2 regions of the Microbacterium sp. No. 7 genome follow, and region 2 is predicted to be linked to the other one. Evidence: riboswitches for the same ligand, from Rfam matches in the RefSeq annotation. Region 2 holds a riboswitch; the other holds the start of a gene.
The links. Region 2 has a riboswitch for thiamine pyrophosphate ahead of AOA12_RS17900 (ECF transporter S component). Riboswitches for the same ligand answer to the same signal wherever they lie in the genome.
Positions count from the first base shown of each region.

Region 1: linked by a shared signal. The riboswitch ahead of thiM (hydroxyethylthiazole kinase) and the one ahead of AOA12_RS17900 (ECF transporter S component) in region 2 are both predicted to bind thiamine pyrophosphate.

Region 1 is NZ_CP012697.1:1,626,669-1,632,830, reverse strand. It holds gene AOA12_RS07435 (bifunctional hydroxymethylpyrimidine kinase/phosphomethylpyrimidine kinase) at 1-1,415, opposite strand, end outside; gene thiE (thiamine phosphate synthase) at 1,412-2,065, opposite strand; gene thiM (hydroxyethylthiazole kinase) at 2,062-2,871, opposite strand; TPP riboswitch at 2,863-2,954, opposite strand; gene AOA12_RS07420 (GNAT family N-acetyltransferase) at 3,083-4,399, opposite strand; gene AOA12_RS07415 (hypothetical protein) at 4,592-5,008, shown strand; gene AOA12_RS07410 (4-(cytidine 5'-diphospho)-2-C-methyl-D-erythritol kinase) at 5,090-6,028, opposite strand; gene AOA12_RS07405 (aldo/keto reductase) at 6,025-6,162, opposite strand, start outside.
Region 2 is NZ_CP012697.1:3,864,900-3,871,061, forward strand. It holds gene AOA12_RS17885 (aldehyde dehydrogenase family protein) at 1-1,202, shown strand, start outside; gene AOA12_RS17890 (energy-coupling factor transporter transmembrane component T family protein) at 1,370-2,179, opposite strand; gene AOA12_RS17895 (ABC transporter ATP-binding protein) at 2,176-3,669, opposite strand; gene AOA12_RS17900 (ECF transporter S component) at 3,671-4,312, opposite strand; TPP riboswitch at 4,305-4,414, opposite strand; gene AOA12_RS17905 (D-alanyl-D-alanine carboxypeptidase family protein) at 4,455-5,810, shown strand.

The sequences.
Region 1 (6,162 bases), 2.2 Mb from region 2:
GTGCGGCGCGTCTGCTCGTCGGCATCCGCGGCCGCGCGCGTGACGATGTCGATCGCGCGACGCGTGGATGCGGCGAAGACCGGGTCGCCGTACGTGTCGAGCCACGACCCGTACGGATGGTCCGCGTGAGACAGCGCGCGCAGGCGCTCGCCGATGTCCTGGTAGAGCCAGTAGCACGGCAGCAGCGCGGCGATCAGCTCGGGGTAGCCACCCCGGAACGACGCGGCGCGCAGGTGGTCGAGGTAGGCGGTCGTGACATCGCTGGGCCGTGTCTCCGCGATGTCGGCGGCCGAGACCCAGCTCTCGTGCAGCTGCAGCTCGGCGGCGATCGCCGACTGCGCGCCCGTCGCCCAGAAGACCTGCTCCTCGGCCGTCGGGGCGAGCCTGCTCGCCTCCGCGAGGGCGCGCGAGTAGTCGCGCAGGTACAGCGCGTCCTGCGCGAGATACCAGGTGAACGCGGCCCGGTCGAGCGTGCCGTCGCCGAGCCCGCGCACGAACGGCAGCTCGTCGATGCCGGCGCGGATGCCGTCGATGTGCTCCCACCAGTCGCGCGCGACCTCCTCGGGCGACGGCCGCGTCGCCGTGCCGCCGCGCTCCCACAGGCCGGCGAAATGGCTGACCGGCCCGTACCCCGCGCCGACCTCGAGCGCCGCACCGTGGCGGATGCTCTCGGCGAGCCAGCGCTTCGACTCGGCGACGGCCTCGTGCCAGTCGCCCGAGGCCGCGTAGCGGGTCGCGACGGCCGACGAGAGCGAGCATCCGGTGCCGTGCGTGCTCGTCGTCTCGATGCGCACCCCGGCGAACTCGGCGACCCGGACGGCCTCGCCGGTCGCGTCGACGAGCGCGTCGGGCAGCGACGCGCCCGACAGGTGCCCGCCCTTCGCGAGCACGCGCACGCCCAGCCGCGCCGAGACGCGCGCGGCCTGCGCGACGAGATCCTCCCAGCCGGCCGCGACGGGCTCGCCTGCGAGGATCGCCAGCTCCGGCACGTTCGGCGTGACGAGATGGACCCGGGAGGCGAGATCGCGCAGCGCCTGCTCGGCGTCGGCGTCGAGCAGCCGGTCGCCGCTCGTGGCGACCATGACGGGATCGAGCACGACGACCGGGGGCGCGACGCGGTCGAGCCACGCCCGCACCGTCTCGATGACCTCCGTCGTGCCGAGCATCCCGATCTTCACGGCATCGATCTCGACGTCGTCGGAGACCGCCTGGAGCTGCTCGGCGAGGAACGGCACCGGCGGCACGTGCACCGAGCGCACCCCGCGCGTGTTCTGCGCGACGAGCGCCGTGACGACCGCCATGCCGTAGCCGCCGCTCGCCGCGATGCTCTTCAGGTCGGCGTGGATGCCGGCGCCGCCGGTCGGATCGGTGCCCGCGATGCTCAGCACCCGCGGAACGGGGCGGCGCGCGGTCATGCGGCGGCCTCCCATGCGGCGCGCAGCGCGCGGGCGGCGACGCCGGGATCCTCGGCCGCGCAGATCGCCGACACCACGGCGGCGCCCGCGGCGCCCGCGCGGCGCAGGGCGGGAACGTCGTCGGCCTTCACCCCGCCGATCGCGACGGCGGGCAGGATGCTGGCCGCCGCGAGCCGCGCGAAACCGTCATGGCCCAGTGCGGGCGGCGCGTCCTTCTTGGTGGGCGTGGCGTGCACGGCGCCGACGCCGACGTAGTCGACCCGCGCGCGGCTGGCGGCCGCGCCGCGCAGCTGGTCCTCGGTCGCGGCGCTCAGGCCCAGCACGGCATCGGCGCCGATCAGCGCGCGCACCGCGTCGACCGGCAGGTCCGACTGCCCGACGTGCACGCCCGCGACACGGGCGCCCGCGGCGCGCGCCGCGAGGAAGACGTCGACGCGGTCGTTCACGAGCAGCGAGACGTGCGGGGGCGTCACGGCGGCCACGCGCAGCACCGTGTCGAGGAAGACGCGCGCCGGCGCGTCCTTCTCCCTGATCTGCACCGCCGTGACGCCGTTCGACGCGGCGGCCGCGACGAGATCGGCGAGGTCGTGGCCGGCGGCATCGGCGAGCCCCGCGTCGGTCACCAGGTAGAGCGAGAGGTCGACGGTCATGACAGCGCCGCCCGTGCACGCAGGGTGTCGGCGTCGAGCGCGTGGAGCGCGTCGAGGAACGCGGGTGCGAACGTGCCCGGGGCGGGGAAGCGCTCCCCGGCCACCTCGGCGGCGACCGTGTAGACCGCGATCGCGGCGACGGTGGTCGCGAAGCGGTCGTCGTCGAGGCCCGCGAACGCGGCGATGACGGCGCCCAGCGCGCAGCCGCCGCCCGTCACGAGCGTCAGCAGCCGCGTGCCGTTCGCGATGCGGACCGTGCGCTCCCCGTCGGTCACGAGGTCGACGGGCCCCGAGACGGCGACGACACCGCCCGTGCGCGCGGCCAGCTCTCGGGCGACCGGCTCGGCGCTGTCGACGTCGTCGGTGGCGTCGACGCCGCGGCCGCCGGCGCCCGTGCCCGCGACGGCGAGGATCTCCGACGCGTTGCCGCGGATGACGGCGGGCCGCAGGTCGCGCAGCGCATGGCCGAGGGGCGTGCGCACGGGCAGCGCCCCCACAGCGACGGGATCGAGCACCCAGGGCGTGCCCGCCTCGTTCGCGGCGACGACGGCCTCGCGCATGGCCTCGCGCTGCTCGGCCGTGGGCGTGCCGAGGTTCACGAGCAGCCCCGAGGCGACGCGCGCGAACGGGCCCGCCTCCTCGGGGATGTCGACCATGGCGGCCGAGGCGCCGAGGGCCAGGAGCGCGTTGGCCGTGACGTTCACGACGACGCTGTTGGTGATGCACTGCACGAGCGGCTGGCTCTCGCGCAGCCGGTCGAGCGCGGAACAGGTGAATTCGAGCAGGTCTTCTGGCGTGCGCGTCATGCGCGACATCCCTTCGCTAGTACGAGCTAGATCAGGTTCGACGGGTGTGTTCTCAGCCCCGCGGGGCACCCCGTGTCACGGTATGTCTCTCACCCTACCCGGGCTCGCGCAGAGCCGGGCGGCGCGCGCGGCTCACCGCCGGCCGGCGCGGCTCCGCCTCGGCGCGCCGCTCAGCACCAGCACCCGCCGTTCGGCACCAGTCGCCCGCCGTTCAGTACCAGTAGCTGAGCCGCGGCGCCCGCGACCATCCGAAGACGCGGGCGAGCGCGTCGGCATCCGTCGTCTCGACGCGACCCGCGCGCGCGAGCGTCGCGAGCGACACGCCGCCGAGGTAGGCGGCCGACAGCTCGGCGACGCCCAGGCGGGCGGTGATCGCACCGGCGGGCGCGGCGCCCTCCCAGGCGGTGACGTGGCCCGTGCCGTCGGCGTCGGCGCGCAGCAGCCAGCGTCCCTCGGCGAGCCCCAGGGCGTCGGCGACCTCGAGCGCGACGAGTCCGGGCGCCCCGAAGCGGCGCGCCCGCAGGGCCGCCGGCACGTCGAGGATGCGCACGTAGTGGTGGTCGCGCACCGCGATCCTCGCGGCCCGCTGGTCGGCGATCATCCACCACAGCGGCTCGTCGGTCGACAGCTCGCCCGCCCGGACCGTGCCGATCAGGTCCATCGAGAGCAGGAAGCGCCAGAGGCCGGCGTACGCCTCGTCGGTCGCCGCCATCAGCAGGGCCACGTCGAGCGTCGACTCGGAGTAGTCGTGCTCGTTCTCGGTGACGCTGTAGAGCACGAGGCCGTCGACCTCTCCCGCGGGCGAGCGGTACTGCAGCACGCGCCGCTGATCGGCCTTCTCCGCGTCGGGCCGCGTGCCCAGGAAGCGGTCCCAGTGCCCTCCCGGCATGTCGACCTCGCCGGGCGACGTGCGGCGGATGCGCTCGTGCAGCGCCTCGACGAGCGTGCGCGCGTGCTCCCGCGACACGAAGTCGACGCGCCCCGGGGCGATCGGGCCGGTCCACGTCGCGCGACGCGACGCGATCGTCCACGACGTCGCGTGCGCCGCCGGGCCGAACCCGAACCGGCCGTAGATGCCCGACTCGCTCACGGTCAGGGTCGCGACCGGCAGGCCCAGCGATGCCGCGGTGCGCAGCTCGCCCGTCATGAGGCTGCGGAGCAGGCCGCGGCGGCGATGCGTGGGGGCGACCGTGACCGACGTGATCGCGCACGTGGGGACGGTGCCGCCGGGCACCGTCAGCTCCGCGGCCCACGATGCGAACGTGGCCGACGGCGTCTCGGGATGGGGCGCGTCCTCGTCGTACACGCCGAGCTTGCGGCGGTAGCCCAGGAGGTCGAAGAACGCCCGGTGCTGGGTCTCGTTGCGTTCGCCGTCGAGGAAGCCGCGCGACACGGCGTCGAGCCAGGCGGCGACCTGCGCGGCGTCGGCGTCGTCGACCCGGCGCAGGGCGAGCCCCTGGCCGGCGACGGCGGCGAGGGAGAGATCGTCGAGAGGGGCGTCGTGGTGGGAGCGGGCGAGATCGTTCATCGCGTCCCAGGCTACGCGGGGTGTCCGACATGGGGCGGTCTCAGGAAAATCAAATCCCGAATGACTGGTAAAAGTTTGCAGTTCTGTGAACAATAGAATGCAGGACTCATCGTCGAGTTCCACGACCCGCCACGGCGGACGCCACCGGCGACCGCGGGCGACCCCAACCGCAGGATCATCAAAGGAGATGACATGAGCACGGACAACCTCACCGTGAACACCGATGACGTCGACATGAGCGCCGACGAGCTCGACCCGGTCTCGGCCGCCACGCTCGCGGTCATGCAGCGCCACATGCAGGCGATGACCACCCGCGACCCCGACACCATCGCCGCCGACTACGCCGAGAACACCGTCGTGTCCACGACCCTCGCCGACGGACTCGTCATCGGCCGCCAGGGCGTGGCCGACTGGGTGCGCGACAACATCGACAGCTTCGAGGCGGCGCTGGCCTCGAGCGACGGCACGCCGCCCGCCCTGCGGCTGCTCATCACGAAGGGCGAGTACGGCCACCTCATCGTCGACCTCGGCGACGGCCGCCACGGCACCGAGACCTATCACGTGCGCGACAACGAGATCCTCTTCGAGTCGGCGACGTTCTTCCTCTGACCCGCACCGCCCGGTTCCGAGACGGTGGGGCATCCGGCCCACGGCCGGGTGCCCCACCGTCCGGAGACGGGCGTCACATCGTCATCCGGCGCGGCTGACGATGTGCGCGCCGTGCACCGGCCCGTGCACGTGCCGCGCGTCGTGACCCGCGGTGACCAGGCTCGCGGCGAGCGCCCGGGCGTCGCTCTCGCCGCCGGCGAGGAAGGCGAGCGTCGGCCCCGATCCCGAGACGATGCCCGCGAGGGCCCCGCGCTCCACGCCGTCCACGAGCACGGCGCCCAGATCGGGCCGCAGGCTGAGCGCCGCGGGCTGCAGGCCGTTGAACACCGCGGCCGCCAGGGCGCGCGGGTCGCCCGCGCGCAGCGCCTGCAGCACGGCGGTGTCGCCCGCCGCCGTCGAGCCGCACGCGGCGGCATCGTCGCCCTCGCGCAGGCGGTCGAACTCGCGATACACGGCCGGCGTCGACAGTCCCTGGGGGTGGGAGACCAGGGCCCAGTCGAAGCGGCCGCCCGTGAGGGCCGGCGTGAGCTCGTCGCCGCGCCCCACGCCCACGGCGGCGCCGCCGTGCAGCGCGAAGGGCACGTCGGCGCCCAGACGCGCCGCCAGCCGGTGCAGCCGCGGAGCGCCGAGACCCGCGTGCAGCAGGTCGTCGACCGCGACGAGGGCGGCCGCGGCATCCGCCGACCCCCCGCCCATGCCGCCCGCGACCGGGACGCGCTTGTGGATGTCGAGGTGCACCCCGCCGTTCCAGCCGGCCTCCTCGACCACGAGCCGGGCGGCCCGCACCGCGAGGTTCGTCTCGTCGACGGGCACGCCGGCCACGTCGATGTCGCCCGTGATGCGTGCGCTGAACCCGTCGGAGTGGCTCACGACGACGTCCTCGTACAGCGAGACGGCCAGGAAGACCGAGACGAGGTCGTGGTACCCGTCGTCCTTCCGCGGCCCCACGTCGAGCGAGACGTTGATCTTGCCCGGGGCGCGTGCGTGCACGCGATCGGCGAACGCGCGCGCGAGGCTCATGCCTGAGCCGACGTGGCCCAGAGGTCCACGTCGAGCCCGTCGGAGAGGGCGTCGATGCGCTCGAGCTCCTCGATCGTGAACGCGGGGCCGTCGAGCGCCGCGAGGTTCTCGTCGAGCTGCTCCGGGCGGGAGGC
Region 2 (6,162 bases):
ACCTGGGGCTCGCCGTCGCGCAGCTGCAGTACGTGGCCGCGCTGACCCGCGGCTACCAGTGGGAGGGCCCCGGACCGGCGATCGGCCCGATCCCGGCCGAGGGCGTGCTGCGCCGCGAGCCGATCGGCGTCGTCGCCGCAATCGTGCCGTGGAACATCCCGCTGCTGACGAGCGTGTGGAAGGTCGCCCCGGCCCTGGCCGCGGGCAACACCGTCGTGCTGAAGCCCGACGAGCACGCGCCGCTGCTCCCGCTCGAGCTCGTGAAGGCGCTCGACGCCGCGGGGCTGCCCGCCGGCGTGCTGAACGTCGTCGTCGGCGACGGCGAGCCGGTCGGCGCCCACCTGGTCGCACACCCCGATGTGCGCAAAGTGGCCTTCACGGGATCGACCGTGGTCGGCAAGAGCATTCTCGGTGCTTCGGCCGACACCCTCAAGCGCGTCACGCTCGAGCTCGGCGGCAAAGGACCGAACATCATCCTCGACGACGCCGACCTCGACGTCGCCGTCGACGGCGCGCTGTTCGCCTGCTACGCCAACAACGGCGAGGCGTGCGAGGCCGGCACTCGTCTGCTCATTCCCGCGTCGCGCAAGGACGAGATCGTGGGACGGCTCGTCGAGCGCGGCCGCACGCTCGTCGTGGGCGACCCGCTCGACATCGCCACGACGGTCGGCCCGCTCATCACCAAGGAGCAGCAGCAGCGCGTGCTGGGCTACATCGAGAGCGCGAAGGCGTCGGGGGCGAAGGTCGTGCTCGGCGGCGGCGTGCCCGAGGGCGAACGGTTCCAGAAGGGCAACTGGGTCGAGCCGACCATCGTGACCGACGTCGTCAACACCGACCCGATCGCCCGCGACGAGGTCTTCGGTCCCGTGCTGGTCGTGCTCACTTACGAGGACGAGGCCGAGGCCGTCGCGATCGCGAACGACACCAACTACGGCCTCTCCGCGGGTGTGTGGAGCGCGAACGAGCAGCGCGCGCTCGACGTGGCCCGGAGCCTGGAGGCCGGCATGGTGTACGTCAACGACTGGCACGTCATCCACCCCGAGTACCCGTTCGGCGGCTTCAAGCAGTCGGGCCTCGGACGTGAGGGCGGCCCCGACTCGCTCGACGAGTACACAGAGCAGAAGTACATCTCAGTGAACCGTTCCGCGAGCCTCGCCGAGCGCGCCTTCGCGATTGTGGTGAACCCGCCTGTGGCGGTCTAGCCTCTCGCGAACCACGATCCGGGATGCGCCGTCATCGGCGGCGCATCCCGGATCGTCAGCGCCGCGCCGGAGTTTCGCGGCCGTCCCTCGCGACCGCAGGCCCATGCCGGGAACAAGCGCGTAGCGGCGGCGGTCGGCAGAGGAAGCACCCGGGATGCCGGAGCCGCTCAGCTCCAGACGAAGCGGAAGGTGCCCGCGGCGACGGCGGCGGCCAGGGCGAGCGCGATGAGCGCGATCGCCCCGACGAGCGCGACGGCGTCGCGGGGGCCGAGGCGCGAGCGGCGCGCCCACGTGCGGGCGACCGGCGCGCCGAACCCGCGGGCCTCCATCGCGACGGCGAGCTTCGTGCCGCGCCGCACGGCGAACACCAGCAGCACGAACACCATCGAGAAGAACCGGCGCAGCGCGCCGCGGTCGCCCACGCCGCGCGCGCGACGTGCGAGCGTCATCGACCGCCAGTCGTCGAGGAACAGGCCCAGCGTGCGCGTGCCCGCGAGCACGCCCAGCACGAAGCGCGACGGCAGGCGCGCGATCTGCGCGAGGGCCGCGGCGAGCTCGGCCGGATCGACCCGCCCGAACAGCAGCATCGCGGGCAGCGCCAGGGCGATCACGCGCAGGCTCACGGCGATCGCGAGCACGATCGACCCGTCGCTGATCGTCGCGTACCAGAACGTCCAGTGCACGCGCCCCTCGGGCTGCGCGTACAGCAGCATGCTGACGCCCGCGATCGGCGTGAGCAGCAGCACCGGCAGCAGGCGCAGCAGCACCGTGCGCAGGCGCAGCCCCGTGAGCGGCACGCACAGCAGCTGCAGCGCGATCGCGACGGCCGCGCTCACGGCGTCGATGGATGCCAGCAGCGGCACCGACAGCACGAGCGCGAGCAGGATGCGGGTCGCCGGGTTGACGCCATCGAGCCACGCCTCCCGGGGCAGGGCGGGTGCGGATGCCGGACTCGTGCGCGTCGCCGTGCCGGTCATGCGACGCTCCCCAGGCCCGCAGCACCGCCGAGTCCGCCCAGGCCCGCAGTCCCGGCCGCCTCCAGGCGCACGTGCCGGCCGCCCAGGTGCCGGGCGACCGCCGCGTCGTGCGTGACGGCGACGACGCTGCGTCCCTCCGCCGTCTGCTCCTGCAGTAGGCGCACGAGCTCGATCCAGCCGCGCCGGTCCTGCCCGAACGTCGGCTCGTCGAGCACGATCACGCGCGGCGCCGTCGCGAGCACGGTCGCGACGGACAGCCGCCGCTTCTGCCCTCCCGACAGCGTGAACGGGTTCGCCCGTGCGAGCGGCGCGAGCCCGAGCCGCTCCAGCAGCTCGTCGGCGATCGCGTCGGCCGCGGCATCCGTCATCTTCAGCGCGCGAGGGCCGACGAGCAGCTCGTCGCGCACGGTCTGGGCGAGGAACTGGTGCTCGGGCTCCTGGAACACCGTGCCGATGCGGGTCAGCAGCTCGCGCGAGGTGAGGCGCGACGGCCGCGGTCCGCGACGGCCGGCGAGCTCGGGCGCCGACCGCACCTCGCCCGCCAGCTCGGGCAGCAGACCCGCGAGGGTCAGCGCGAGGGTCGACTTGCCGGCCCCGTTCGGGCCCGTCACGACGGTCGCCGCGGCGCGCGGCACCGAGAGGTCCAGCCCGCGCTGCACGGCCGTGCCGCCGTCGCGCGAGATCGCGAGATCGTGCGCCGTGAGCACCGCGTCACCGGCATCCGCCGCAGGCAGCACGGGCAGGTCGATCCCGTGCCCCGGCACCCACACCCCCGCGTCGGCGAGCGCGCGGCCCTGCGCGGCGAACACCGCGTCCGGCGGTCCGTCGGCCAGCAGGCCGCCGCCCTGGTCGAGCACGATCACGCGCGTCATGAGGTCGGCCCACACCTCGGTGCGGTGCTCGATGACGACGAGCGTCGCCCCCGACGCGCGCACGGCCCGCTCGATGCTCGCGCGCACCTCCGCGACGCCCGCGGGGTCGAGGTTCGCGGTCGGCTCGTCGAGCAGCAGGATGCCGGGGCGCATCGCGAGCACGCCCGCGATCGCGAGCCGCTGCTTCTGCCCTCCCGACAGCGCCTTCGTGGGCCGGTCGAGCGGCACGTCGAGCCCGACGGCGTCGAGCGCCTCGGCGACGCGCGCGGGGATCTCGCCGGGCGGCACGCCCAGGTTCTCGCAGCCGAAGGCGACGTCGTCGCCCACGCGGGAGAGCACGACACCGGCATCCGGGTCCTGCAGCACGAGGCCGATGCGGCCGCGCTGCGCGGCGGGCGGGCGCCCGTCGACGAGCAGCGCGCCGCGCACCTCCCCCTCGTCGGCGCCGCCGAGCAGCCCCGCGATGCCCGCCAGCAGCGTCGACTTGCCCGCCCCCGATGCGCCGAGCAGCAGCACCCGCTCGCCGGGCTCGATGTCGAGCGTCACGTCGCTGACCGCCGGCGCCCGGCGGCCCGCGTAGCGCCAGCCCCAGCCCGAGGCCGTCACGCGCGCGGTCATCTCAGACCTCGGCGCGTGCTTCCCGGCCCGCGGCGAACCGGCTGAGGGCGCCCGTCGCGGCGAGCGCCCGCACGAGGACCCAGCCGAGGATGCCGGCGAGCACCGCGCCCGAGACGAGCAGCGAGCCGAGGTAGATCATGTTGAACTCGACGGTCTTGAGGATGTTGGGCGAGTTGCCGTAGAACAGCTCGAAGATCCAGGCGCCGACGCCCGCGGCCATGCCCGCGAGGATCGCGACGGGCAGCGTGAACCGGCGGTACAGGAACAGCAGGAAGATCAGCTCGGCGCCGAGTCCCTGCACGAGGCCCGACAGCACGGTCGACACGCCCCAGATGTTGCCGATGAGCATCGAGACGGTTGCGGCGACGAGCTCGACCATGAGGGCGGCGCCCGGCTTGCGGATCACGAGGCCGCCGATGACGCCGCCGATGAGCCAGATGCCGACGGCGAGTCCCGCGAGGCCCGGCGTCACGGCGTCGAAGACCGACCACAGTGCCCCGCCGACGGTGTTCCAGGCCCAGAAGACGAGCCCGACGGCGACGCCGAGCACGGCGGCGACGACGATGTCGACGACCCGCCAGCCGAAGCGGCTCGGCTGCAGGTGAGCCTCGACGGGGCCCTGAACGGATGCAGACGTGTTCATTCTCTCTCCTCCCTGCGCCGGCATGATCCGGATCAGGTTCGACGGTCGAAGCGTGGTTCGCTTCCTCTCAGCCCGGCTCACCGGACTCCCGTGGGTTGTGTCGATGAGTATAACCGAGGCCCGGGCAGGTTAGTTTGGGCGAATGACCCCTCGAGACGGCTCCGGCGGCACGCCGCAGCGGGTCGCGCTCGGCTGGGTCGACGAGGACCACGTGGCGGCGCCCGCGGCGCCCGGCGGCGAGTACGCGTACCGGCGCGTCGTGCCCGACCTGCTCGCACAGCGTCCGCGGCGGCGGCGCGGGCGACGCGCGCTCATCCCCCTCGCGGCGGTCGTGGGCGTGGCGGCCGTATACACGGCATCCGCCCTGCTCTGGCCGCTGCCGCAGCCGACGGTCGCGCCCGTGCCCGTCGCCGATGTGACCGCTCCCGCGACGGCCGTGGCGTGGCCGGCGGAGGGCGCGGCGGCCGTGGGCGTCGAGGGCTTCGCCGGCACGCCCGCGTCGTCGGGCGACGTCGCGCCGATGGCGAGCGTCACGAAGCTCGTGACCGTGCTGATGGTGCTCGAGCGCGAGCCGCTCGCACCGGGCGAGCCGGGACCGGCGTTCGACTTCACGTGGGATGACAGCGACGAGTACTGGGAGTTCCTGGGGCGGGACGAGTCGGCGCTCGACGTTCCCGCGGAGGGCTCGCTCAGCCTGTACCAGATGCTGCAGGGCGTGCTGATCGGCTCGGCGGGCAACTACACCGAGCGGCTCGCGCGCACCTACTGGCCCGGCGAGGGCGAGTTCGCGGCCGCGGCGTCCGACTGGCTGGCCCGGCAGGGGCTCACGGGCATCGCGGTCGTCGAGCCGACGGGCATCGACGAGGCCAACGCGGGCGACGCCGCGTCGCTCGTCGCCCTGTCGCGGCTCGCGATGGCGCACCCCGTGGTCGCCGAGATCGTGCGGATGCCGTGGGCCGAGCTGCCCGGCGCCGGGGAGTTCGAGAACACGAACGAGCTGCTCGCGGCCGACCCGTCGATCGTCGGCATCAAGACGGGCAGCCTCGACTGGGAGTTCACGCTCACGGCGGCCAAGGAGTTCACGGTCGGCGCCGTGCGCCTGCTCGCCTACGCGTCGGTCGTGGCCCAGCCCGACTCCGACGAGCGGTTCTCGGAGACGGCGCGCCTGCTCGACGAGGTCGCCCGCGAGACGACGGCGCACGGCGTCGCGGCGGGCACGCGCGTGGGCGCCGTCACGACCGTGTGGGGTGCGCAGAGCGACCTCGTGACCGCCGCGGATGCCGCCGTCGTGCTGTGGAACGGCGCGACCGTCTCGCCCGACGTGACGCTCGATCTCGGCGACGCGCGGCAGAAGGATGCCGAGGTGGGCACCCTCTCGCTCGCGGGCCCCGTCGACGCGGCGACGACGCCCGTGCACCTCGCTGCCGACCTCACCGATCCCGACGCCTGGTGGCGCCTCACCCACCCGCTCCAGCTCTGGGGCCTGGCAGCGCGCTGAGCGGCATGCCCCTCAGCGCCTGCACGCCGTCGAGCACGCGGGACCCGACCCCCGCGAGCGAGCGCAACGCCCCACAACCGTCGCATCCGTTCCACCCCCACTCCCGCCGATCGAACCGTCCCCCACCCCCCGCTGATCGAACAGCCCCCACCCCCGCCGATCGACGTACCCACCCCCGCTGATTGAGTAGCCGTCGACGCAGTCGACGGCGTATCGAAATCCGCCGAACCGACGCGATACGCGAACCCCCGCGCCATCCCACCCCCGCGCCGGCCCCCGCACTCACAAGCCACACACACGGAGACAGCCCCCACCTGACCGGGCCGAGCTCACCCGCCCCCACCGGCGAGTG